Linked DNA regions of Jeotgalibacillus aurantiacus. The protein of the gene in region 1 interacts with the protein of each later gene in a pairwise test. Links are inferred from orthologs where the notes say so. Each region holds a gene or a part of one and is shown on either strand. Other genes may lie near its edges.

The links.
Region 2: the proteins of H7968_RS08425 (region 1) and H7968_RS09080 interact in binary tests that used the Bacillus subtilis proteins (3 or more experiments, as listed by UniProt). The link is inferred for Jeotgalibacillus aurantiacus from one-to-one orthologs.

The regions. Positions count from the first base shown.
Region 1 is NZ_JACNMS010000002.1:725,524-742,441, forward strand. Bases 7,914-11,576 are described here. They hold H7968_RS08425 (efflux RND transporter permease subunit), read right to left. Parts: upstream 11,210-11,576; coding sequence 8,114-11,209; downstream 7,914-8,113. Other genes in these bases: nhaC (Na+/H+ antiporter NhaC), read right to left, coding at 11,334-11,576. Outside these bases: H7968_RS08395 (B12-binding domain-containing radical SAM protein), read left to right, coding at 115-1,836; H7968_RS08400 (TrkH family potassium uptake protein), read right to left, coding at 2,097-3,446; H7968_RS08405 (anti-sigma factor domain-containing protein), read right to left, coding at 3,722-4,840; sigI (RNA polymerase sigma-I factor), read right to left, coding at 4,837-5,586; H7968_RS08415 (TerC family protein), read right to left, coding at 5,765-6,559; H7968_RS08420 (SDR family oxidoreductase), read right to left, coding at 6,806-7,897; more of nhaC, read right to left, coding at 11,577-12,707; H7968_RS08435 (EAL domain-containing protein), read right to left, coding at 13,006-14,031; H7968_RS08440 (peptide chain release factor 3), read right to left, coding at 14,492-16,057; H7968_RS08445 (DUF4397 domain-containing protein), read left to right, coding at 16,255-16,918. UniProt on the Bacillus subtilis protein: Required for self-resistance to surfactin, an antimicrobial lipopeptide surfactant produced by B.subtilis. Also required for swarming motility.
Region 2 is NZ_JACNMS010000002.1:867,240-878,272, reverse strand. What follows is about bases 4,229-7,227. They hold H7968_RS09080 (ABC transporter permease), read left to right. Parts: upstream 4,229-5,090; coding sequence 5,091-6,365; downstream 6,366-7,227. Other genes in these bases: yhaM (3'-5' exoribonuclease YhaM), read left to right, coding at 6,485-7,227; H7968_RS09085 (ABC transporter ATP-binding protein), read left to right, coding at 4,229-5,098. In the rest of the region: H7968_RS09110 (DUF445 domain-containing protein), read left to right, coding at 1-970; H7968_RS09105 (YlbF family regulator), read left to right, coding at 1,039-1,407; H7968_RS09100 (globin-coupled sensor protein), read right to left, coding at 1,479-2,771; H7968_RS09095 (enoyl-CoA hydratase), read left to right, coding at 3,002-3,796; H7968_RS09090 (YhzD family protein), read right to left, coding at 3,875-4,060; more of H7968_RS09085, read left to right, coding at 4,202-4,228; more of yhaM, read left to right, coding at 7,228-7,444; H7968_RS09070 (sporulation YhaL family protein), read left to right, coding at 7,511-7,696; H7968_RS09065 (peptidylprolyl isomerase), read right to left, coding at 7,810-8,748; H7968_RS09060 (YjcZ family sporulation protein), read left to right, coding at 8,966-9,049; H7968_RS09055 (YjcZ family sporulation protein), read left to right, coding at 9,075-9,167; H7968_RS09050 (hypothetical protein), read right to left, coding at 9,812-10,000; H7968_RS09045 (DUF3267 domain-containing protein), read right to left, coding at 10,085-10,645; H7968_RS09040 (HTH-type transcriptional regulator Hpr), read right to left, coding at 10,830-11,033.

The DNA.
Region 1 (16,918 bases):
AAAATAAACAGTCATTAACAAAATATTCATTATAAAGAACGATCCACCCTCCCATTGTCCCCAAAGCACTCCTCGTGTAAAATAAGAGCGTATTGCCAAAAAAGGAGTCTTCAAATGAAAATTGTACTATCCACATTAAATGCTAAATATATTCACACCAACCTTGCCATCCGATACTTAAAAAGCTATTCCAAAGATTATCCTATTCAGCTGAAAGAATATACGATAAAAGATCCCCTGATTAATATCGTTTCAGACCTGTATTCAGAAAAGCCCGATATTCTCGGCTTCAGCTGTTATATATGGAATATCGAAGAAACGATTCAGGTTATTGAAATGTGCAGAAAAATCTCACCTGAAACAAAAATCATCATTGGCGGTCCTGAAGTTTCCTATGACGTTCCCTACTGGTTAAAACGTCTTGACGATAAAATTGATTACATTGCAGTTGGTGAAGGTGAAGAGACTTTTAATCAATTGCTCGATCACTTTCACGGTAAGTTGACACTTGATGAGGTAAATGGCATTGCTTACCTTAAAGACGGTAAGGTAAAAGTTCATCCTCAAACCAATAAAATCAATCTGAAGGAACTTCCATCTCCATTCAGGTTCGAAGAGGATCTTCCTCATTTATCAAAAAGGATTACGTATATAGAAACGAGCAGAGGCTGTCCATTCCAGTGCCAGTTCTGTTTATCATCAATCGAAGTCGGCGTACGCTATTTTGATCGTGAAGCGATGAAGGAAGAGATTCGTTTTCTTATGGATAATGGGGCAAAAATCATTAAGTTTGTCGATCGGACTTTTAACATCAGCAGGAGCTATGCACTTGAAATGTTTGATTTCCTGATCAAAGAACACCTTCCCGGAACTGTATTTCAATTTGAAATCACAGCAGACATTATGCGGCCTGAAGTGATTCAATACCTTAATGATCATGCTCCAAACGGTCTTTTCCGGTTTGAAATTGGCGTACAATCAACGAACGATGAAACAAATGAACTTGTAAAACGAAAACAGAATTTCGAAAAACTGAAAAGAACCGTTACCATGGTTCGGGATGGCGGGAAAATTGATCAGCACCTTGACTTAATCGCCGGCTTACCGGAAGAGGATTATCATTCTTTTAAAAAGACCTTTAACGATGTATTTGCTATGAAACCCGAAGAGCTTCAGCTGGGATTTTTGAAAATGCTTCGAGGGACTGGTCTGCGAATTAATGCAGCTAACCACGATTACGTTTATATGGACCATGCGCCTTACGAAATTCTAAAAAATAACTGTCTGTCGTTTGATGATATGATCAGAATTAAACACGTTGAAGACGTGCTCGAGAAGTACTGGAATGATCACAGAATGGATCAGACGATTCATTACCTTACATCAGAAGTATTCGATACGCCTTTTGATTTCTTTCAGGATTTCGGGACGTTCTGGGATCGTCAGGGCTGGGCCAGAATTGGACATCAGCTGGAGGATCTCTTCATCAGACTTCACACATTCCTGAAAACAGCTAAACCTGATGCCGTCCCGTATGCTGAGCATCTGATGAAAAAAGATTATCTGATGAACCAAAAACAAAAGCCACGTAAAGCATGGTGGGTTAAAAATGAAAATGATGAGTGGCAAAAAGAACTGTACGGTCTATTATTCAATCAACCGTCAATCGCGGGTTCAGAGTTCGAAAAATTAAACCTGAGTCAAAAAGATCTTCATAAACATACCGTACTTGAAAAAGGTTTTAATGACCGTTACATTCTTGCTTACTACCCGCCTCAGGGTTCACCTGAAATGTATGATTTTGACCATGATGGTATAAAACTTAAAACCACTTAATTATTTTTAACGGGGTGAGACAAAATATTGTTTCATCCCTTTTTAATTTCAGTTTAAAACGCTCACATTTTTCATTTTAGTCAATTGGTCTGTTATAAGAAATTATCCTTAGTAATACTAAAAAAGTGCAGGCGACATCCGTAGACTCCTGCGGCAGAGAAGCGACAGGTGAGACAGCGTAGTGCGTAGCACTAGCTGGCTCACCGCGCGGCCGCGGAAAGCGAAGGATGTCGCCTGCACGATTATAAAAACTTTAAAAGTTACCCAATAATAACCCGCTCTTTTGGATAATGGAATTTCTCTTTCTTGTTGTTTCCACCAATCATAAAGAGGAAAGAAATCAGCCCAACGCGTCCTACAAACATCAGTATCATTAAAATAATTTTACTTGGAGTAGATAAGGATGGTGTAATCCCCATTGACATACCTGAAGTTCCGAAAGCGGAAGTAACCTCAAAAATAACAGAGATCAGACTTTGTTGTTCAAAAATCATGATAAGCAGTATGGACAGCATCGACATAGTGGTTGCCAAAATAATAACAACATATGATCTGAAAACATCAATTAGATGTATTTCACGGCCAAAAACCTGAATCTGCTCTCTGCCTCTTGAAAAATTAATTAAAAATAAAACAGCAATCGCAAGTGTTGTGGTTCGAATTCCCCCACCAACTGAGCTCGGCGATGCTCCAATAAACATTAAAAGACTTAAAACAAGTTGAGTAGGCTCTGAAAAAGTGCTCACATCGAGTGTTGTAAGTCCACCGGACCTCGTAGAAACTGAATGAAATAATGAGTAGAAAAAAGCTTCATGCCAGCTGACATCTGCAAATCGTTGATTGTATTCTATAACAAAAATCAGCACTGTTCCCACGACCATTAAAATACCAAACGTTAATGTCGTAAGTTTGGTAAATAGTGAAAACCTGAAATGCCCGGATTTGTTCGCCAAAAACTGTTTTAATTCAATTAAAACAGGAAAGCCGATCGCACCAAGGATAATAAGGAAAATGGTAATAATCTGAACAAAATAATCGTTTGCATATGGAATCAATGATTGTCCGGTTATATCAAATCCCCCGTTTGTAGTCGCTGAAACAGAAGCAAACAGTCCATGAAGAAGTGCCTCTCTCCATGTATCATAAAACTGGGTAAAATAAACACTCAGGAATAAAGCCCCTATTATTTCAATCAGGAGAAGAATTTTAATAATTTCAATAATCAGCTTTACAACTCCTGATAAATTGTACTGATTATGGTCCACCATGATCAGCTGTCTTTCCCTCAGACCTATTCTCTTCCCAATCAGAAGCCAGACGAAGGTCCCGAGAGACATAATCCCAATCCCCCCCAACTGGAGGATCAGCATCACCATGACAATGCCAAATACCGTATATTCTTCGGAAATAGAAATAACTGTCAAACCAGTTACACTAACCGCACTGACTGCAGTAAATAATGAATCAATAAGCGAAACTTCCTGTCCCGGCTTATGTACACCCGGTAACCTTAATAAAGCAAACGACAAACTGATCGCAAAAAAGTAATATGCTACTATTAACTGAGCAGGCTTTAGCATTCTGATTCTGTTTTTAAACCTTTGCCACATAATATAAGTCCTTTCTGAAACACAATAATTAAGTAACTGATCATTTTCTATATCATGGTCTTACTGAACAGCAGTCAATCCCGTTAAATCTCATGTTGTTCACTCTTTCCTACAGGATCAAAGAATACCGTAAAATCTATACTTAAGCTTATCTGATTTTCACCGGTTTTGAAATGATTTTTCCATGTAGTTTTTCTGAACAACGTAATTCAATAAAAAGAAACCGGTATCCACAGTTTTTAATGTGAATACCGGTTTCCCAATTAACGATGATTTCACTCATTTTTATCTTTTTTGTTACCATTGCCGGGATGTTCTTCATCTTTTTCTTTTTTTCCATTTCCATTGTTATTACCCGGGCCCTTATTTTTATTGTCCTTATTATCAGGACTTTTATTAGCGTTGCCAGAATGATGGTTCTCTTTATTTTTATTGTGATCGCTCTCACTTTCTGTCTTTACAGGAGTGGCTGCCTTTTCTGGATCGTCTTTTTGTTTATCTTCTTTTCTTTCTTCATTCCGTTCCTGCTTTTGTTCTTTCATATTCTGCCCATGAGATGCAGCAGATGGTAAGTGGTCTTTATTTTCAGCTGACTCCTCAGGCTGCCCATTTTGCTCTGAGTGATCAGGTCCATGAATTCCAGATGCTTCTGTTACATCTTTTTCATGGGTCTCTGTTAAGATTTTATCCACTTCCGTCTTTTCGAGCGGAGGCAGAATAGGCTGTTCTTTCAAAGGCATCATAGTCAGTACATTCTTTTTTTGGGTAATCAATTTACCAAAGGAAATTCCCTGATTTTTTGCAGCAGCAAGATCTGAAACCGCACCTTCCTGTATAGAAATGGAAGCAGTGTTGTTCACTTTATTTTCCTGAACAGACCATTCATCAAGCCTCTCTCTCAACACTTTTTGAAAGTTAGTGGAAGATTCATTTGTATAAACTGCAGAGATCGTAACCGTTTCGTTGTTTTCATTAATAAAGCCTGCTTCACCACTGACAGCAATGATTTCAGACATTGCTTCCTGAATGCTCTCCCCGTTCAGGTTAAGCTGATTCTCTAATTTCTCAGCATCTTCATTCACACTGGTCCATTGAATTACTTCGGCTTTTTCATTAATCATCAGCTCAAAGCTCGGATTAATATCTACAGCAATATGTGCATAGGTTTCCTCATTGAAGTAAGGGTTCACGAGAAAAAACATAATCATTGCAACTGCTGCCATCGCTCCAATCGAGGACAATCCGCCTGGGATCCTTCGTTCCAGAGGATAAGAGACTACTTCTTCCCCTATTGAAAGAGATCCGGAAGGTTTTGCAACCTTACAAAACTCCCCATTTCTTGTCATCAGCACAACATGACGTTTATGTATTTCCATGACCAATCCTTTTTTCATTGCAAACTCTCCTTCACATATTCCTGCAGATACGGAAAATCTCCATCAAGTAATACAACTACTGCAATAATATATTTGCGGTTTCTTTCAATCGTTTTTCTACTCAAATCAATTTCTTTCTCTATTTTCTTAATTGGCAGCCTTTTTTTCTCTTTCAGTTCCCGTAACCAATCTTTGTTTGATTGAACGAGCCTGGCAATAAAAATCGCATTTTCCCTTGCATCTGAATGTTTTGGCGCGTTTTCAGCCAGTTCTTTGAACGAAAGTTTATAGGGTAACAGAGCCTGACTATAATACAAAATCTCTTCTTTACGTTCATTAATTGTGTTTTCAAGCTGAAAATGTTCCATCGCCTGCCAGGATTCATGAGCTTTCATTACCGATTCTTCACTGTCCGCTTTGTCATAGGTCAGATCCGCTTTTTCCCTATGATCCTTTCTGATTTTATCAATCAATTTTCTTCTGATGACAATCTCAGCAAATGTTAACAATGAAGCTCCACGGTCCGGATGATAATTCATGATGGCTTCATGGAAGGCAATGAGACCAATACTGTACTCATCATCTGTGTCATAAATATATCTTTTACATACTTTGGACACTGTTTTTTTAATATACGGCTTATAATCCTTAAGTACTTCGTTAAGTAATTCCTGATCTCCATTTTGAATAACGACGATTTTGTCTTCGAGTGAAGACTGGCTTGAGAATTTATAAATACCTAGTAAAAGAAATGGAATCACCATCTTCACCTCAATTCAACCTGTTATAGCAGAATTGTAACGGTAAATTCCGAAGAATGGAAGATAAAGCTTTCTTTTATATAAACATTCGGTGATGAAAGATTGAATTATGGGGGTATATTGAACAATTATATTTTCTGTATAAAAATACACCACAGCTATAACAGCCGTGGTGTTTATTTTAATAATGAGCAGTGCTTGTATTTTCCTGTCCGCCACGCTTCTTTGCAAGCAGGAAGCCTCCTACCGCGATCACGACTAAAACAGACCAGAAAATCAGCTTCCATGTTGTTGAGTGTGGAAAATGAGTGTCAATTAAAGCAAGGTTCGGGTGCCCAAGCGTTAGTACAGCAAGCTTAACCCCTACCCAACCAACAATCAAAAATGCTGTTGTTTCTAATAACGGGTATTTACCAAGCAGTTTAACGAACCAGTGGGCAGCAAAACGCATAATAATCAGACCAATGAGTCCTCCAAGGAAAATAACGATAAATTGAGCGCCATCAATACCGCCAATTTCAAATGCACCAACTGCTGGTAACGTAATGGCTAAAGCAACCGCAGCAAGCATCGAATCAATGGCAAATGCAATATCAGCGAGCTCAACTTTCAATACTGTCATCCAGAAGCCTGACCCTTTCTTCACTGCTTTCTCCGCTTCAGCCGCGTCTGTCAGTTCATCATTTTTGGTAACGATCTGCTTAACAATATGACTGATCGAAATATAAAGAAGATAAACTGCTCCTATTGCCTGTACCTGCCATACATCGATTAATACAGCGATCAGGAATAAAGAAGCTAACCGGAAAACAAACGCCCCGAATAATCCGTAAAATAATGCCTTTTTTCTTTGTTCTTCCGGTAAATGCTTGACCATTACAGCCATTACAACCGCATTATCGGCCGCAAGAATTCCTTCTAACCCGATCAGGATCAGCAGGACCCATGCGTATTCCAGCAACAATGCTGCATCCATAAAATCTCCTCCAAATTTGTTTTAACCGAATCGCCTTTTTAGACAGCAAAAAAGACCTTCACCTAATAAAGGCAAAGGTCTTGCTAAGCAAATAAATGCCATTATGGCCGATGAACGGCAATGTTCATGTCATGACGACCATAATTAGCTATGTACGATCCATAGCTACAGCTACTCCCCCTTGACAACTGTCAGAGTGATATTCGATTAACGATATTATATCATGCTGGTAAAAGAAAGCAATCTTTATTTTATTTCACGATGAAATCTTTTGTCGTGCTTGTTTTCCTCGTAAAAACGGACCATCGATGGAATCGCTTTTAGAAAATCCGGACATTCTATCCCCGACTGTCGCAGATCTTTCTCTGACTGACTCTGATCAAACTCAGCTTCCCAAAAGAAGTAATCAAGCCCTTCCTTTTCAGCTTTTATATATTTTCGTACAGAAGGAATCGATAATGTTAACTGAACTGCTTTTACAGGCATCGTAAAAGAAGGTGTTCTGCCAGCCTGCTCCTGCATAATAAACCGGTATACTTCCCTGGCAGGGTATGGATTCGGATCAGTTAAATGATAGGTTTTCCCTTCTCCTTCAGGTAGATGTGCCAGATAGTTTGCTGCCTGTATGACATAGTCGTACGGAACCACATTTAATTTAGCGCTGCTTTTCCCCATATACGGAATAACAGGAATGGACTTTACTTTATCAATGATATTCATAAGATAATAGGGCCCGTCAAACTTTGTCGTATCTCCACTTTTGGTTGAGCCTTTGACGATAGCAGGTCTGATAATGGTCACAGGAACTTCCGATTTCATTTTTTCAACAAGTACTTCCGCCTCAAACTTTGAATGTTCATAATGATTCCGAAACGCGTCAGGTCTGATCAGCTCTGTTTCTTTAATGACACCATTTCTCTTACCTGCGACATAGGCAGTGCTGAAATAAACGTATCTCCTGATATTTGGGAGTGTACGCACCCACTCGTTAACATGGTGCGTTCCTGTAACATTCACTTGAAATGCCGTGGATTTTGGCACAGCAAGATCGTATACAGCAGCCAGGTGCCACACATAATGAATTTTATCTTTCAGATACGCTGATGCCGAATGCGTCATCCCCAATTCCGGTTTTGTAATATCCCCCTGCACAATATGAAAGACAGATTCGGATTCATTGATTTTTTTCAATTCTTCCAGTCGTTCTGAAGCCTGTTTTTGCATAGACGGCATGACGAGCAGATAAATGCTTTTTGACCCACTTCCTGAAATCCATTCCTTTAAAAGCTGCTCGCTCAAAAAGCCTGGAAATCCTGTCACAAAATAACCGGTTTTCAATTCACATTCCCCCTTGGTGTTATTATACAAAATCAAGCTGGTATGTACGAATCAGCTGCAGATCTTTTTCAATTGATTCAAATAACAAAAGCGCCTGAAAACCGCGTTGTTAATAGATAGCGAAATCATACACCCATCATAATGGAGGCGTCATATTACTCACTATAAAAACAACGGTTTTCAGGCACTTATTCATTTTACTGCAGCAAAACGGTTTTATTCAGTCGTTGTATTTGGTGCAGTTTTATTCTTTTTATTCATTCTTCTTGTTTCTTTATCTACAAAACTGTATACAATCGGAACGATATACAGTGTCAGGAACGTTGAGCTGATTAAACCGCCAATAACTGTAATCGCCATCGGCTGGTTTATCTCGGTCCCTTCACCGATTCCTGCAGCCAGTGGTACCAGACCTAGAATCGTTGTCAGTGCAGTCATCAGAATCGGTCTTGCACGGTCGCGTACTGAGGTGACAATGGCGTCATAACTGCTCATTCCTGAAGCTTTTCGCTGATTAATGTAATCAACAAGAACAATCCCATTATTAACAACAATACCTGACAGAACAAGTAAACCGATAATCGCGGTTACGCTCACCGGAGTCTGTGTGACAAACAGGGCAATCGCAACGCCAATAACGGATAGCGGCACTGTAAACATGATAACAAATGGATATTTGAAGGATTCAAACTGTGCAGCCATCACAAAATAAACAAGAACGATCGCCAGCACAACGGCTAAAAGCATATCGTTAATGGAATCCTCAAGTAACTCACGGTCTCCTCCAAATACTACTTCCGTTTCTTCAGGCAGATCAAGATCAGCAATGACCTCATCCACTTCAGTTGAAATAGCACCAAGGTTTGTAGCAGAGGTATAGGTTGCCGTAAATCCAACTGCTGACTGCTGATCAATACGCTGAATGGACACTGGTCCTTCTGCAATCGTAATATCAGCCAGCTCCTGCAGTTCAACAAACTGACCGCTCGGTGCACGGAGCGCCAGCTGCTCAAGTCCTTCAAGCGTATTCGCTATTTCTTCCTCATACTGAATAAAAACACTGTAAACCTGTGAGTCGTCTGTAATAATCTGCGTAGCAAGTGTTCCTCTCGTAACAGCATTTACTTCCTGAGCGATTTGAGCAGGTACAAATCCATACTCTCTTGCTTCATCACGGTTGATTTCAAGCTGTACTTCTTCAACCGTATCTTCAAGGTCCGTTTCGACTTCGGTAATCGCATCCATTTCGAGCAATGCTTCCTCTATGCGTGCCACTGATTCATCGAGGCGGCTTTCATCCGTATCACGCACATCAAATGACAGTGTCTGCGGTGAAGTTCCGGTAGCAGTCTGCAATGATGCAGATACTTCAGCTGTTTCATTTACAGCCAGTGCAGCATCCTCAATGTCATCTGTAATATTTTCAATGAGCTGGAATACTGACAGGTCACGTTCACCTAAAGGAACCATTTTCACAGAAATATCTGCAATCGAACCGTCAGCACCTCCGTCAAATGAACCTTGTTGTGTTTGTCCGATCTGGCTGACATATACATCGATGGATTCCTCCTGACGAAGTTCCTCTTCAATGGCTGCTACTACCCGTTCAGTTTCTTCGATGGCCGTTCCATTTTCAAGGTTGACACGGATACTGAAGAAACCTTCGTCCGTTGCAGGCAGGAATTGTGTCCCTACAGTAGATATGCCGTATCCTCCAACCCCAAGCAAGCCAATCATGATTAAAATTGGAATCCAGCGTTTACGTAAAGACCATTTGACCGTTTCATTGAATCTTCTCAGAAAACCGGATTCCCTGCGGATTTTCTCCAGGTTTTCCTTTGGTTCCTTAAGCAGCTTACTCGCAAGCATCGGTACAACGGTCAATGCCACAACCAGTGAAGCAAATAAACTGAATGAAATGGTCAATGCGAACTCAGTGAACAGATCTCCGATCAATCCTTCAATGAAGACAACCGGCACAAAAACTGCCACTGTCGTCAAGGTAGATGCCGTAATGGCACCTGCAACCTCTTTCGCTCCATCAGCAGCTGCTGTTTTAGGTTCTTTTTTCATTGACAGGTGCCTGTAAATGTTTTCAAGTACAACAATAGAGTTATCGACAAGCATCCCGATTCCGAGTGCTAATGCACCTAGTGTAAAGATGTTCAATGAAAAGTCAGAGAAAAACATCAGCACAAACGTTACGATTACTGAATAAGGAATCGCAACCCCGATAATGATTGGACTTTTTACATTTCTTAAAAAAAGAAACAGGACAATCATGGCAAACAGTCCACCGACAATCAGTGAATTTCCGATGTTGCCGATTGCCAGCTGTATATAATCCCCCTGGTCAAACAACACATCTGCTGTGATTGATTCATATCGGTCTTCAGCAAGTAATTCATCCAGTGATTCCTTAAAAGCTGTGGACACGTCAGCTGTATTTGCATCTGATTCCTGCAGTACGCTGATCAAAACAGCCTGTTCATCATTGGCCCGTGTAATCACGTTCTGCTCCGCCTCACCAAACGTCACTTCCGCAACATCAGCGACCGTGATATCTTCACCGGAAACCGGATCTACGGTAATAGGCAATGCTTCAATATCCTCAACAGACGTCAACGTACTTAATATACGGGTAGTGAGATTTTTACCGTCTGTTTCAACGGGATCTCCCGGGAAGGATACATTATTTGATTGAATCGTTTGCAGAACATCGTTTTGTGAAAGACCGAATTCCTGCAGCTGATCCTGATCGAGCTGAATGCGGACTTCTTCTGCAAGTGAATTGGAAATGTCTACACTTGCGACACCTTCTGTTCTGGTCAACTCAAGTTCAAGTTCTTCAGCAAGCTCTCTGATATCTGTTTCAGTATCAGAAGAACGAAGGCTGAGCTGAATGACCGGAAACTGAGATGGATCAAATTTCAGCACCCGCGGATCATTTGCTCCTTCAGGCACCTCTACCTGAGAGACAGCCTGCTGGATATCACTTTCGATCTCATCTATATCCGTTGCAAAGTCAAATTCCAAAAAGACCAGATTTGATCCTTCTTCAGATGTAGATGAAACATTTTTTAGACCCGGCAGCAGCGCGACCTGTGACTCAATCGGCTTCGTTACTTTTTCAAGTACCTCTGTCGGTCCAGCCCCTGGATATGAGGTTACGACCACCGCAACAGGCGGACTGATGTCCGGGATCAGTTTAATTGGGATCCTTGTAAGAGAGATGGTTCCCAGTAAAATAACAAGCAGCATTGTGACAATGGTGAACACCGGCCGCTTAATTGAAAATTGACTTAGATTCAACGGTTAACGCCCCTTCCGCTGATTACACAAAACCAGCATTTTACTCTATCTTTCACTATACTGACTCGTGTGTCGTTTATCAATTTTAAATACGGTTGTTCACAATATGATCAAATGCTTTTAATTAATCAGCTTTTGTCAGGGTCCAGCCTGTTACACTGAACACGATTGTCAGCAGCGGACAGATCAAACAAAAGAAGGCAAACGGAAGATAATCCAATGTCGCCACTCCGAGAACATCTGTTAAAAACACACCGCAAACACCCCATGGTACAAGCGGATTAATGACCGTACCCGCATCTTCCAGTACTCTTGAAAGATTTTTTCGTTTCAGTCCCGATTCATCCACTCTTTTGGCAAATGTTTCACCTGTTAAAAGGATGGATAAATACTGCTCTCCTACAAGCACATTTGTGCCAACAGCTGTTGTACCCGCCTGCAGCAGAACCTTTCCCTGGTTTCCATCTGAGCGGATGGTTGAAAACATTTTTTGGATAATACCCGTTTTAAATAGCATTCCACCCAGGCCAAGTGCTAACAGAACAAGTGAAATTGTAAAGAACATAGACTCCAGTCCGCCCCTTGAAAGCAATGAGTTAACAGCTTCATTTCCCGTATCTGCAGAATAGCCTGAGAACAAAATGCCGAAAAGCTGTTCAGCGGGAGTTGAGGTATGAATATAAGAAAGTGCGATACTGAAAAGGCTTGTCATGATCAGAGATAACAGTGCAGGCACCTTCCGAAGAGCCAGAATAAACAGCAGAATAATCGGCAACAAACTGTATAGATGGATCAGATTGGACTGCTCCAGGGCACTTCTGATCAGCTCAATTTCACTCGTTGCAGCTGATCGTCCGGGAGAAAGAATCATAAACATGACAATAGAAATGATAAAAGCAGGTACCGTTGTCCATGACATATTTTTAATGTGTTCAAACAGATCAACTCCCACTACCGTTGAAGCAAGGTTGGTCGTATCAGATAATGGTGACATTTTGTCCCCGAAAAATGCACCTGACACAACTGCACCTGCTGTAATGGCAAGCGAGACATCCAGCGCAGAAGAAATGCTGATAAATACAACGCCAAGTGTTGCAGCTGTCGTTAACGAGCTTCCAATACTAATTCCAATGATAGAAGTAACGGCAAATACAATGGCAAAATAAAAAGGCAATTCTGCCATGGCAAGGCCGTAAAACATTAACGTAGGAATTGCACCTGAAATTAATAAAGCGCTAATCAGTAACCCGATAAAAAGAAAGAGAAAGACAGCATTAATTCCCGAGGCAGTACCTTCAGCCAACCCTGTTTGCATTTGCTTAAACGGTACTCTCTTAACTAATCCATATATGAATAAGATGATGATAGATCCAATCATCGGTATGTGTGGAACCGCCCCAAATCCGATCATTGAAACTGACATCACTCCTATAATAACTGCAATCAATCCTATTGCTTCTCCAAGTGTTGGTGTCATTGCACCTTTAATTTTCTCCATAAAACATCCTCCTTAAAATACAGAAAAAACCCTCATCCCTTAACACTGGGACGAAGGTTTCTCCGCGGTACCACCCAAATTAGCTTTCGCTCTCTTTACTGAATCGTACATCCATTATAGCAGGTGTAATTCGATGATAAAAAGGCCTGAGTTTCCACCAGCCACTCAGTCTCTGCTTTTTGCCTGTTTACATCTACTCCGTCTGCCGGATCATCGCAATATACTGTTTCACTTAAACGCTTTTAAGCGATAAAGAATACTGCTATATTAACATATTTGTACGGTCAGTCAAGTCTTTTTAGGATGCAAACGGTTTTTTAAGCTCCGGTATGATCGCTTTTTCTGAAGGCTTTCCGATCAGGTAACCCTGCCCGAGATCAAAACCGATTTTTTTACACACTTCCAGTTCTTCATTTCTTTCCATGCCTTCAGCAAGCACCTTTATACCAAGTTGTTCAGAAGTTTGGTACACACGGTGAAGAAAATCCTGCTTCTGATGATCCTGATCACAGAATGAAACGTATGACCGGTCAATTTTCACATAATCAGGTTCCAGCATCTCTAACATTTCGATTGTTGAAAAGCCGGCTCCAACATCGTCAAGCGCTACTTTCATTCCTTCACGTTTATAAGTCTGAAAAACTTTCTTTAAATGATCGACATCTTTGATTTTTTCTGTTTCTACCACTTCAAAAACAAGATCTCTCGGATCCACATGATATTTATTGACGATCTGAAACGTGTGGCGGAGGCAGAATTCAGGGTTATAAATGGTTGACGGCAGAAAGTTGATAAAGCTCTTTACGCCAGGGTCAATTTTGTCTTTTCTTGCCTTAATGGCTTCTTCTCTTGCTCTTTGATCCAGGAGTGAATGCATTTCAGCGGCGTTTGCCACCTGAAACAGCTCGTAAGGAGATATAGGATTTTCATTTTTATCAGCACGCAGCAGTGATTCATAGCCATACAGCTCTCCATTTTTAATATCCATAATTGGCTGCAGATGGCTGACCATTTTGCCATGCTGAATGAAATGTACTGTATTTCTATGTCTCAGCCTTACTGAAAATAAGTGCATAGGCATAAAGCGTGTAAGATGACCATTGCTTGAAACGCCACATTGAATTTCAGCGTCAAGCTTCTCTTCCATTTCTGCGAGTATCATTTCTATTTCCTTCAGGCTTGTATAGTCGCGGTAAAAAATACCTTTATCATGATCAAAGTCGAAGCTCAGTCTTGAGATCTCACTTTCATTAGCCTTAACGTAAAAAGTTCCTTTGTCATCAAAGCTGACAGATACTCCACAGTGAACGCATTGTGATTTCATCTTTACTGTCACTCCCCATCCCTTATTTATTGCTTTAACTTTTATACATCTACCCTATATATACATACTTTATTCCTATTTAGTAAAATGATAATACTTTTTTTGTGAATTTTTCAGGATTTTTTTGAGGTGAGTAAATTTGATTATATGCATTTTGAAGTTGAAACAACTCTTTAATGAAATGTTTCAACTTCAAAATGCATAGTTTTTTAAAATCGTGGAGGGGACATCCTACGCTTTCCGTGGCCGGGCGGTGAACCCGCCTGCGCTTCGCACAGTCGGGTTCACCTGTCCCTTTCCGCCACAGGAGTCTTCGGATGTCCCCTCCACTTTGATTTATTGAAATAAATTTTGTTTTTCGAAAAAATATGCCTTGGCCATCCTTCCGAAAGTGAAAGGGATGACCAAGGCACTATGCATGTAAATTTATCATTCAAAATAATTTAAAGTTCAGTCTTGATTAAAGCAGGCTGTATAATTTGATTTCCGGGTGTTTGTCTGAGAACCATCTCATGGCGAAGTCGTTTTCGAAAAGGAAGACGAGTTTGTCGTAGCGGTCTTTTACGAGCAGGCTTCTTTGAGATGACATGGAGTCTTTAATGTCTTCTTCGTTTTCAATCCACCTTGCCATCTTTGATCCGATGTTTTCCATCATAACATCCGTGTTGTATTCATTTTTCATGCGGTGTTCGAAAACTTCGAACTGGAGGTGACCGACTGCTCCCAAGATCACTTCTTCTGTTCTGAGTGTGCGGTAGAGCTGGATGGCACCTTCCTGAACGAGCTGATTGATTCCTTTATGAAAATGTTTTTGCTTCATCACGTTTTTCGCCGTTACCCTCATGAAGAGTTCAGGAGTGAACTGAGGAAGCTTTTCGAACTGATAGCTTCTTTTACCGCCGGTCAGCGTATCACCGATCTGGTAGTTTCCGGTGTCATGAATACCGATAATATCTCCGCTTACTGCATTATCGACTGTGTTCCGGTCATCTGCCAGAAATGATGTGGATGAGCTCAGTTTAATCGTTTTTCCTGTCCGGCTAAGCTGGACAGGCATTCCTCTTTCGAACTGGCCGGAGCAGATACGAAGGAAAGCAATCCGGTCACGGTGGGCAGGGTTCATGTTTGCCTGAATTTTAAAGATGAAACCTGAAAATTCTTCACTGACAGGATCTATGCTGCCGATATCTGTTTCACGCGGCTGCGGTGACGGGGCAAATTCAAGGTAGGTTTCCAGAAATGTCTGAACACCGAAATTTGTGAGGGCACTCCCGAAAAACACCGGTGTTACTTCGCCATTGGCAAGTCTTTCTTCCGTGAATTCATTACCAGCCTCATTTAGCAGCATTATATCCTCAAGTGCCTGATCATATAATGAAGATTCTTTAATGGTATGATCTCCTTCGAGTTCACCTTCTTCGTTTAATGGAAGAAAACGATCTGCTTCATCCGTTCGGAACTGTTCAATACGGTGATGATGACGATCGTAAATGCCTAAAAACTCTTTCCCCATTCCAATCGGCCAATTCATCGCATATGATTCAATTCCTAAGACTTCTTCAAGCTCTTCCATAATCTCAAGCGGCTCTCTTCCCTGACGGTCAAGCTTATTGACAAATGTAAAAATCGGAATACCACGCATTTTACATACTTTGAAAAGCTTCAGTGTTTGTGCTTCAATCCCTTTTGCTGCATCAATAATCATGACAGCACTGTCAACCGCCATTAGAGTACGATACGTATCCTCACTGAAATCCTGGTGTCCGGGTGTATCAAGGATATTAATTCTTTTTCCATTATAATCAAACTGCATGACAGATGATGTTACTGAAATGCCACGCTGCTTTTCTATCTCCATCCAGTCGGAAGTGGCAAACTTTCCTGACTTTTTCCCTTTTACTGTTCCCGCTGCCCTGATGGCTCCACCAAACAATAGAAGCTGCTCAGTTAATGTCGTTTTCCCTGCATCCGGGTGAGAAATAATCGCGAAAGTCCTTCTGGATAAAACTTCTTCTTTTAATGTCATGATTTTATTTCCTCTCTTCATTTCATTCCTTCATCCATAATAGTAGTTCAAAGAAGAGAATGCAATCTCACTTTCAGCACATACTAACACTCAGTCAACAGAAAAAAGCACATTCAGAATTGAAGAAAAACTGTACACGTTGTATAAATAAATTGTACAAAAGCTGTACGAACAAAAAAACAAGGAGAGTGGAAAATGTGAAGAAATTGTTAGGCTCATTGTTAGCGGCTGTCATGATGATGGCTATGATGGGAGGCGCAGCTCTTGCTGACAACCATGAAGGTGGAGAAGGTTGGGTTAGAATCCTTCACGCATCTCCAGACGCACCGGCTGTTGACGTCTATGTAAATGGTGAAGCAGTAGTTGAAGGCGCGGCATTCAAAGATTACACAGATTACTTAGCACTACCTGCTGGTGACCATGAAGTGGAAATCTTCCCGGCAGGCGACACAGAAACGGCTGTTATTTCTGAAACATTAACTGTTGAAAGCGGAATGTACTACACTGCATCTGCAATCGGAACTCTTGACAGCATTTCACTTAACGTAACTCAGGACGATCTGACAATTGGCGAAGGCATGACAAAAGTTCGTGCAGGACACTTCTCACCTGATGCACCTGCAGTTGATGTAGGTCTAATCGGTGGAGACGCTGTATTCAGCGGAGCTGAATTCCCTGCTGTAACTGATTTTGCTGAGCTGGAAGCTGGATCTTATGACCTTGAAGTACGTACTCCAGAAGGTGACCAGGTTCTTGACCTTTCAGGAACTCAGCTTGAAGCTGGAATGGCTTACAGTGTATATGCTGTAAACACACTTGACAGCATTGAAGCATTAGTATTAACTGCACCAGCTGCAAACG
Region 2 (11,033 bases), 140 kb from region 1 along the record:
GGCTAGACAGCTTGGCTTGATGGTCGTCAATCACCTGCTGACAGCCGACAGTCTGAAAACAAAGTTTCTGACGAAGGAGAAAGAGCAGGCTTTAACACGCTGGCTTCAAAAGGAAAGCGGTAAGCTTTTTAATATGGAGGACACGGTTCAGGATGTATTTGAACGGTTTGATCTGACCTCGCCAGTTCCTTATATAGAAGAAACAATGGATCAATGGATTGAACAGCAGTACGATCAGCTGAAAGATCAGTACATGTTTTTAACGATCAGAGAGACGCTCCCGGAGAAATGGCTTGACCGTCTGGATGGCAAGGTTGAAACCGTCACAGATTATATCCTGGAAAAGGGCATCGATTACTTTGAATCAGATGAAGGAAAAGCACGCGTTCAGACAATGATTGATGATTTCCTTAAAACGCGTGGAACCCTTGGCAGCATGGTGAATATGATCATGGGCAATACCTCTCTTGGGGATAAAGTTCAGCCTGAGATCATAAAATTTTTGAAACATGATGGCACACATGATATACTCGAACAGGTTTTGCGCACAGAATGGGAAAAAATCAAGGACTGGCAGTGGGATCGGGCGTTTTCGATCATTACTGATCGCGATCTGATTGTCCGTCTGCAGCGCATATTAAAGGAACGCATCAACCTGAATGAATGGATGCAGCGCCCGTTAGGCAGTGCGATTCAGCCACTAGAAGACAGGGTTGTCAATCATTTAATTCCAAAAGCGTCTGAAAAACTGAAAGAACTGCTCATTGAAAAACTGGAGGCTATTCTTTCAAAAATGAAGCTGCAGGAAATTGTCAGGGAACAGGTTGACTCCTTTGAAGTATCTAGGCTAGAAGAGCTTGTACTCGGCATTTCGCGCAGGGAATTTAAAATGATCACCTATCTTGGCGCATTGCTCGGTGGTCTCATCGGAATCGTTCAGGGAATATTTGTACTCTTAACTGGACTTTGATTGATTGATGTTTAGGACGGAATCATCAGGGAATAGGGGAAGAGTGATTAAAAAGGGAGGTTTTTTGATTGTCAGTAAATCTGTACGATCAGGCAAATGAATTAGAGCGTGCAATTCGTCAAAGTGATGAATTCAACAACTTAAAGAAAATGTACGATGCAGTAAACAACGATGAGTCTGCAAAAGGCATTTTTGAAAACTTCCGTGACATTCAGCTTTCACTTCAGCAAAAGCAGATGAATGGTGAGGAAATCACACAGGAAGAAATTGAACAGGCGCAGAAAACGGCTCAGCTTGTTCAGCAGCATGAGCTGATTGCTCAGCTGATGGATGCAGAGCAACGCATGAGTATGACGATTCAGGAACTGAACAAAGTGATCATGAAGCCGCTTGAAGAGCTTTATGGATCAATGGAAAATAATCAAACGCAGCAGTAATTCAATGACAAAGACCCCATTTTCGAATGGGGTCTTTTCATTTTTTATTATTAAAAGAGGCTTCTGAAAACTTATGCTCTTTCTTCAAGTGATGCTGCAGCTGCAGCGACGCCTGAAGCTTCCTGGGAAATTTGATCAAGCATCACAACGAGTCGGCTGACATCCTGATCCATCTGCGTATTTTGTGATTTCAGCTGGTTCATGGATTCCATAATGCCATTGAAGGATTCACTTGTTGAATGAATGCTGTCACGCTCTGCCTGGAAAAGAGTGTTCAGTTCCATAATTGATCCTTCAATCGTTTTTGTTTTAACATTCGTATCTTTTAGCAGATCATAAACCTGCGCGACGGATTCTTTTGTATTTTCAGCAAGCTTCCTAACCTCATCTGCAACCACGGCGAACCCTTTACCATGCTCACCTGCACGCGCAGCTTCTATTGAAGCATTTAATGCCAGGAGGTTTGTCTGGTCGGCTATGGACGTAACCATATTGGCTACTTCGGAAATCTGACTGTTCAAGTTGTTAAGTTCTTTAATATTTTTTTCCGTTGTCATCATTTTTGAAGAAATTTGTTCGCTTTCTTCTTTCGTTTTATCAAGGCGGACTTTTTCATCGCCGGTTTTGGACTGAAGCTCGGATGCTACACCTGACCCTTGCTGTGCGCGGGATGCCAGATGCTCCAGTGCCTCTTTCATCAGCTTGACATTTTCGCTTGTGGAATTACTGTTTTCAGAAAGAGCAGCTGCGCTTTCTTTCAGTGTAATTAATAGACCATGAAGTCGATCCTGCTCATTTTGAATCTGCTGTTGGAAGCTCTTTTCATATGCTTCAAGCACAATCTGCATTTCAAGGTTAAGGATTTTTGAAACAGCTTTGATTAGAATAAACTTATCCTTTTCACCAAAAGGAAGTTCGATAATCACATCGGTCAGGGAATTTAGCAGATCCTGAAATGCAGCAATATACCATTTAGGATCGAGTCCGATACGTAAATGCACATCAGCAATACGGTGGCGTTTTTCGATAAATGTAGAATCGAGTCTACCGCTGAACATTTCCTGAATATGAATGGTTAATGTTTTCTTTAACCTTTCAATAGAGCTGTGGGTATTAATAATGGTTAGCAATCCAGGTTCATGACCCAATGTCTTATAAAAGCTGGCAACGATTGCTTCGATGTTTTCCGTTACGTATGGTTTAAAGGCTGCAAGCACCTGAAGATCTTCTTTCTGCAAAGCGATCATACTGATCTGGGCTGCAGTGGTTGCTTCTTTTGGCAGTGTAATCGTTACAGACTGCTTTTCAGCAAGTGTTAATAAGTCTTCTTTATGTTTTTTCTCCCTTGATGTTAGCCACTTCATGAAAAATCCTCCTTAGTATCAAATCTTATTTTATATCGTCTGAAATTGATAAACGTTTACATCAATTAGACTAAAAAAATAATAATAATAGGTATTTTTTCTTATTAATCTATGTGGAGATTACAGTATCGCGCGCCAGAATAAGAATCTTTTAAAAAAAAGAAGGATTTTATGAAAGGCGTAGAGAATGATAAAATGAATGATCATTCATTTTTAAGGGGGATGGAAAAATGGAATTGACGAACAGCTATAAAACACTTTACGTGAAAACTGAAGGAAAAACGGCATGGGTATCACTGAACAGGCCTGAAAGTCTGAATGCGTTGAATATGGAGTTAATGTCTGAGCTTCTTGATGTGCTGAAGGAGATTTCACGTAATGCAGACCTGCAAATCGTGGTGTTAAAAGGGGAAGGAAAAGGGTTTTGCTCCGGCGGTGATATTAAAGGGATGCTGACGATGAGTGGTGAGGAAGAATTTAAAACGTTTATGAAAGTGATCAAAGAACTTTCAACCACGCTTTATGCCATGCCGAAAATTACGATTAGTGCGATCCACGGTGCTGCTGCGGGTCTTGGTCTGAGTCTGGCACTGGCGTGTGATGTTCTGATTGCTGAAGAGCAGAGTAAGCTTGCGATGAACTTCATCGGTATTGGTCTTGTGCCTGACGGTGGCGGTCATTTTCTGATGCAGGAAAGAGTCGGGTCTCATAAGGCGATGCACGCGATCTGGAGAGGGGACGTGATGAATGCCCACGAAGCTCATTCATTCGGGCTGATTGACCGTGTAACGGCAGAGGGACGTGCCGTTACTGAAGCAGAAGCTTATGTCAGCCGATTCAGTAGCAGTCCGCTTAAAGCGATGCTTGAGACGAAGGCTATTCTGCGTGCAAGCAGGCTGAAAGAGCTTGAGTCAACGCTTGAAATGGAAGAAGAAGCACAGTGGAGAATGAGGCAGACGGAAGATCATCTTGAGGGAATCAATGCATTCGTGCATAAAAGAAAACCTGCTTTTAAAGGACAGTAAAGATTGAAAATGAAATGGAGGTGGGACGACTCTGATAAGAGTTGCCCCACCTCCATTATTGCGATCATGTCCAATTGGTTAGCTGTGAAATAAAACCAGTTTGCCTCTCGGGGATACAACACGGTGAGTATGTTCTATGTAACCCTGCTCTTCAAGCTTCTTTTCACCGATCTGTTTCGCTTCATCGTCTTCCTTTGCCTCGAAGGAATCTTCAAAAAGAAGTTCTCCCTTCGGATCAAAAACGGTGATCTTGTAAATATCCACGTCTACCATCTCCTCTCTTTGTCCGCTCTTTTATTTTTACACAGCCGGTAACTTCCGTAAAGTTTTGAAAGTCAGGAAAAAATGAACTTTTTTCTATATAATACGTATAGAATAATGATAGGGACAGAGGAGGTTTGGGAGATGCTGCATATTGATCATGTTACAAAGAGATTTGGTGACCATACAGCTGTTGATCAGCTGTCACTTGAAATAAATAAAGGGGAGCTGTTTGGATTTCTTGGCGCAAATGGTGCAGGAAAAACGACGACCTTCCGGATGATTCTTGGGCTTATTGATTCAACAAATGGTTCAGTTACGTGGAACAATGACAAAATCGGTTACCATAACAGTCAGAAAATCGGGTATCTGCCGGAGGAAAGAGGTCTCTACCCGAAAATGAAAGTGAAGGAGCAAATTGTCTACCTTGCAAGATTAAGAGGAATGGATAAAAAAGAAGCTGAAAAAGAACTGAAAGCCTGGCTTGCCCGATTTAAAGTTCCGGATTATGAAAATAAGAAAGTAGAGGAGCTGTCTAAAGGGAACCAGCAGAAAATCCAGTTTATCGCTTCAGTTATACATAAGCCGGAGCTGCTCATCCTTGATGAACCGTTTAGTGGACTTGATCCTGTCAATGTCGAGCTTTTAAAAGAAGCCGTAACGGATCTTAAGAACAGCGGCACCACCATTGTTTTTTCGAGTCACCGGATGGAGCATGTGGAGGAATTATGTGAAAGTCTGTGCATCATTCATCATGGAAAACCGATCGTGAAAGGCCGTCTGCTTGAGATAAAAAAGGCATTTGGTAAGAAAAATCTGGTGATTAGATCGGATATGGACTTATCAGAGCTCAAAGATTTTCCTGGCGTAGTGAAATTGAAAACGGTGATTGGCGGTGTGATTCTTCAGATTGAAAACGAAGATGTCTCACAAAACATTCTGCAGTCCATTCAGGGAAGGGGTTTCATCCGGCAGTTTTCACTTGAAGAACCGTCGCTGAATGATATCTTTATTGAGAAGGCAGGTGCTTCATTTGAATAGATTCGGTCTGATTCTGGCGAAATCATACATAGGAAAAATTAAATCCAGATCATTTATCATCACAACTGCGCTATTTGCTCTTGCCATTATCATCGGAACGAATTTTCAGTCGATTGCCGATATTTTTTCGTCTGATCGTAACGGTGGAGAAGGCAGTTGGGAAGTCGTCGTTTATGAGGAAGAACCTCAGATCGCTTCACTTATCGCGGATCAGACAGCGATTATCAACAGCTCTATTGCCGTTTCAACCGAAGATAAAAATCAGGCTGTTCTGCAAGAGGAGTTAGAAGCAGGGGAATTTGACGCGCTTCTGATTGTTGATATGGCGGAGAGCGGAAAAATAAAGGCTGAATACATTTCGAAATCTTTAACAGCCAATTCCTATTCAAATGACTTGCAGGCTGCACTTCAGACGATTCAGTCCAACATCGCTGCGAACCGACTGGGGTTAAGTGCCGATGAGCTGGCAACCTTGAATCTTCCTGTTTCATTTGCAGAATCGGCTTATGTGGATTCAGCAAGATCTGCCGCTGAACTTGATCAGGCGAGAGGACTCGTCTATATCCTGATTTTTGTGATTTATATGTCTGTGCTGATATATTCAATGATGATCGCAACGGAAGTAGCGAATGAAAAATCATCACGGGTAATGGAAATCCTGATCTCAAGCGTTTCACCTATCCAGCAGATTTTTGCTAAAATTGCCGGGATCGGTCTTGTCGGACTGACACAGCTGACGATCTGGGCAGGGATCGGTATTCTTTCCGTTAATCTGAGCCAGGATTCTTTTGAAGGCGGGATTTATTCGCTGTTTGACTTTTCCTCCGGCTCAATCGTTACCATCGTTTTTGCGGTGATCTTTTATATTCTCGGATACTTTTTGTTCGCTTCACTTGCTGCATTTTTAGGCTCTCTCGTGAGCAGGACAGAGGATCTTCAGCAGGTGCTGCTGCCTGTTAATCTCCTGGTGGTCGGTGGAGCACTCTTGGCCTTTTACGGTCTGGCGGAGCCTGAGACAGCTCTTATTACCATCACATCTTATATTCCTTTCTTCAGTCCGCTCGTCATGTTTACCCGTGTCGGAATGCTGGACATTTCGATTTGGGAACCGGTGATCGCGATTGTGCTGATGCTGATCACAATTTTACTGCTTGGATGGTTTGGCGCAAAAGTGTATCGTGGTGGTGTACTGATGTATGGAAATTCGTCATCCATCAAAGACCTTAAAAAAGCACTTCAGCTTTCAAAGCGTGAGAAGACGAGCTAATTCATACGTCTCGGCTTCATATGTGTCAGGACTGTTTATCTGTTATACTAATAAAGAACGTTTGTTCCGCCTGAAGAACGCCTGAAAAGGCAATTCCATGTAAAGGAGATGGCGAAGAGATGAAAGGCATCACATTTTTAAATGCAGGGGATCAGGTTGAACAATTCCTGTTGATTAAACAAACAACCAAGGGTGTTACAACGGCTGGAAAGCCATTTTTAACCCTGATTTTTCAGGATCGCAGCGGGGAAATTGAAGCAAAGCTGTGGGATGCAGGGGATGAAGAAGAAAAAAGATTTCAGCCTCAGACCATTGTTAAGGTTGCAGGTGAAATTCATAATTACAGAGGCAAAAATCAGCTCAGATTAAAGCAGATCCGTCCGGCTTCAGCGACTGATAACGTGCAAATGGGAGAATTCCTTGAAACCGCACCACTATCAAAAGATGAAATGACGGAAGAGCTGACCCAGTATATTTTTGAGATGAAAAACCCTGTTATTCAAAGAATTACACGTCATTTGGTCAAAAAGTATCAAAAGGCATTTCTCGAGTTTCCGGCAGCAACGAAAAATCATCATGAGTTCGTGTCAGGACTTGCTTACCACGTTGTCTCGATGCTGAAAATCGCGAAATCACTGACAGAGCTTTATCCAAATCTGAATAAGGATCTTCTGTATGCAGGAGTGATTCTTCATGATATGGGCAAAGTGAAGGAGCTGTCAGGTGCCGTATCAGCGACCTATACGCTTGAAGGTAATCTTCTGGGGCATATTTCAATCATGGTGAATGAAATTGCTGAAGCAGCGAAAGAGCTTGAAGTGGAAGGGGAAGAGGTGCTGATGCTTCAGCACATGATTTTATCCCACCACGGGAAAGCAGAATGGGGCTCACCAAAGCCGCCAATGCTAAGGGAAGCAGAAATACTTCATTACATTGACAATCTGGACGCAAAAATGATTATGATGGACCGTGTCATTCAGCGGACGAAGCCCGGTGAATTTACAGAGCGCGTATTTGCCCTTGAAAACCGTACATTTTACCGTCCACACCTATACGATGATCCATTTGAAGACGCATAAGAGAAAGGGTGGAAACATACCCTCTATAAACGGCTCTTGAGCTGATTAAATGCAGGAGGGGAAAGGATGTTTCCAATCTGGATCGATATTGCAATTGGCGGGATCATCATCAGTTTTATTATGTTTCTGAAGACTGCGCATGCTGAAAGAAAACAGGAAGTCCGTTTTATCGAAGAACATGGTGAAGCCTACATAAAACGGATCGAAGATGAAAAAAGAAAGAAAATGGTGTCGCAGCTTAAAAATCAATGAATGGAAATGAAAAACCTCCTGTGATGAAAATTGCAGGAGGTTTTTCATTTTTGAGCAGATATAAAGCCGGTCACACTCATGGAAACGGAGTGTGACCGGCTTTATGTTTTGTATTATTCTTCTGTATCTTCAGTTGTTTCCTCTTCAGCTGGCTCTTCTGCCGGAGGGGCAGCAGGTGAGCTGACAGGTTCCTGTAGAAGGGCATCAAATGTTTCAGTCAAATCTTCGTCTTCTACCTGGATATTTGCTTCGTTAAGCAAGTCTCTTACAACGGTTCCGATCTGATTCATATCTGCTTTTGCCAGTTTCAGATCATGCTCAACCTGATCACGAATCTCTTCAAGAGGCTCAACCTCTGCTTCGCGCGTTTCTGTTACTTCGATAATGTGCCAGCCGAAGCTCGTTTCGACCGGATCACTGATGACATTAGGTTCAAGGTTAAAAGCGGCCTCTTCGAAAGCAGGATCCATTGTTCCCGGTCCGAAGAATCCAAGGTCTCCACCTGTTTCTTGTGCTGCAGGCTCAGTAGAAACTTCTTTTGCAAGCTCAGCAAAGTCTGCGCCATCCTCAAGCTGCTTTTTCACATCAAGTGCTGTTGCTTCGTCAGCAACAAGAATATGACGTGCGCTGACTTCTTTTTTCATCTTGTCGTATTCAGCCTGAATTTCTTCATCTGTTACTTCAACGTCTGCAACGAGTGCATTCTCCTGCATACGATTCAGTTTCAGCATTTCCTTGAAGGATTCCTCATCGTATCCCTGCTGTGAAAGGACCATGTCAAACTGCTCGCCGTACTGTGCTTTCGCTTCTTCAAACTCAGCGTCAATGGTCTCCTGATCAACAGGATATTTTTCTTCAAGTACCTGTTCGAGCATCATCATTTGAAGCGCCTGTTCCCCAACAGTCTTCTTCATCTCTTCATAAAGCTCGTCCTTCGTAATGTCCCCTGCACTCGAAGAAGCGATCACTTCACTTGCTGATTCCTCGTCACTGCAACCTGCTAAAGCCGCTACACCTAAAGTAAGTGAAGCTGCTGCAATCCACTTTTTCATTCATTTCCTCTCCTTATATGTGTGAAATCTATGGTGAAAATTCTTCACTGCATACTATATCACATTTCCATATTACGGTGAACGCTTATTTAAACGTTTACCCAACAGAGAATACTTAATTTTCTCTACATTCAAGGAATTTTCACATTTACTATTTTGCCCAACCATTTTTGATTTCCTTTGAATAGCATACAAAAGAAAGGAAGGAGGGGTTTTAATGTCCTGTGGATACGGTGGAGGATTCGCACTTATTGTCGTGCTGTTCATCCTTCTGATCATTGTCGGAGCAGCGTGGTTCTAAAAACCAACAGAAGGGGGAAAATGAAATGTCACATAAACACGGTAACTACTACGGAGGCTTCGCCCTAGTCGTCGTCCTCTTCATACTTCTTATCATCATCGGCAGCGCGTGGTTCTAAGAAAAGCGTAGGCACCTTGCTCAGCCCCGACAAGCATAAGGCGAAGATGAAAAGAGGGCTGCCTTTTGCCCTCTTTCAGCTTTGACTTATGACCTCGAGGGGCTAGGTGCCGGAGCTAGCCAAAGAAAGGCGTAACCAGGCGTATAGGGACGTACAAACTGGACTGTCCTCGACGAAGATAAAGGAAACACGGTGAACGAAGTGAACCGATGTTGACTTATCGAACGAGAGGACGGGAAGTTTGCTAGTCCCTGCCTGGTGGAGCTGGACAAAGAAAAGCGCAGGCGAGCGTTCAGCGGCGTATGCGCTGGACTGAAGCGCCGGAGATAAAGGAAACACGGTGAACGAAGTGAACCGATGTTGACTTATCGGACAGAGCTGAGGGAAGCGCACTAGCCGCTGCGAGCCGCAGCTAGCCAAAAAGAAAAGCGTAGGCGATCATTTGGTCACTTTCAGCTGGTACTTGGCCACATTCTTCTCGAACTTGGTCACATTCCGCCTGAACTTGGTCACATTCCGCCTGAACTTGGTCACTTTACGCACAAATTTGGACGCTATTGTGACGGAATGGATTGAGGATATTTATAAAAACGGGAAAAAACAAAGCGGAACGATTCCTCTATGGAAGCGTTCCGCCGTTTTAATTACGTATAAAGAATTTCTACATAAGATGAAAGCAGCAGGATCAAGATTAAAATATTGATTGTCCGGAAGACTTTCGGTTGTTTTTCATTTGGAATTTCCTTTTGAACACATAATCTATTTGTCATACGATTAATCGAATAGAGTATAAACACAGTAAATACGATAAACAGTCCAATGACTTCAACCATCCTCTATCATCCTCCTATCCTCTAGTTACTAAGATACCAAAAAACAGACATAAAAAACAGGGCGAGCCTATTTTTATGTCTGTTTTACATCCCAGAGGAGGTTGATTCCTTAACGGGAATCAGAATTTCGTAGCCATCATCATCCTCTTCGATAAAAGCACCGCGAGGAGATTTGAAAAGGCATTTCGCATATAAAAAGTCAACAAGGCAAATACCACAGTGATATGCGGTCAGAATCGTAAAATAATGGGCATAGCCCGGAAAAGAAGCAGCTGCATATAAGAAAATACTGTTTAAAATCACAAAAGGAAAAATAAGCGCCATGATAAAATAAATTTTCGGAATAGGTTTATTAACTCTTACAGACATAATCGGTACAAAGTAAAAATGAAATCTGGTCTTCAAATTAATTAAATTCATAAACCCGGCAAGAGGGATAGTATGAAAAATCTTGTGTAAAGGATACACAAGTAAAAATCCCAATGCGAACCAGATAAAATGATTATCTTTAAGCGGATGACTTACCATCAGCTGGATGGATACATGTAAAATAGAAAAAACAGTCAGGACAAGAATCGTAGAAAGCATAAAAATCCGATAAAATCCGTACTGTTTTTTAACGTTTATAGATTTCCAGCAATGCAATCTCATCGCCTCCATTCTCGACGATATTACGGTGTTTAAATTCAACCTGTGAGTTACTTTACTCCCCTTTGATTTAAAAATCAATACCTTAATAAAAAATTTACAATTCAAATTATGTAATAAAATTTCTGGAGTGAGCGTAGGGGGGAGCCTGAGCTAAAAAGAAAAACCCCCTTGAAGGAGGTTATGAAGAGGCAATTTGCTTGAGCGGATCGGCTGATCGGGTTTTCTGGATCTTTCCTTCCACTTCAGTGAATTCGTTTTCAATATTATGAAAGGAAGTTTCAAAGATCTTCATGAAATCATCGCCGTAAATATTTTTTACAATCGCCATCATTTCCATCATTTCAGGGAACTTTCCGTAAATTTCCCTTAGAGGAGATGCGCC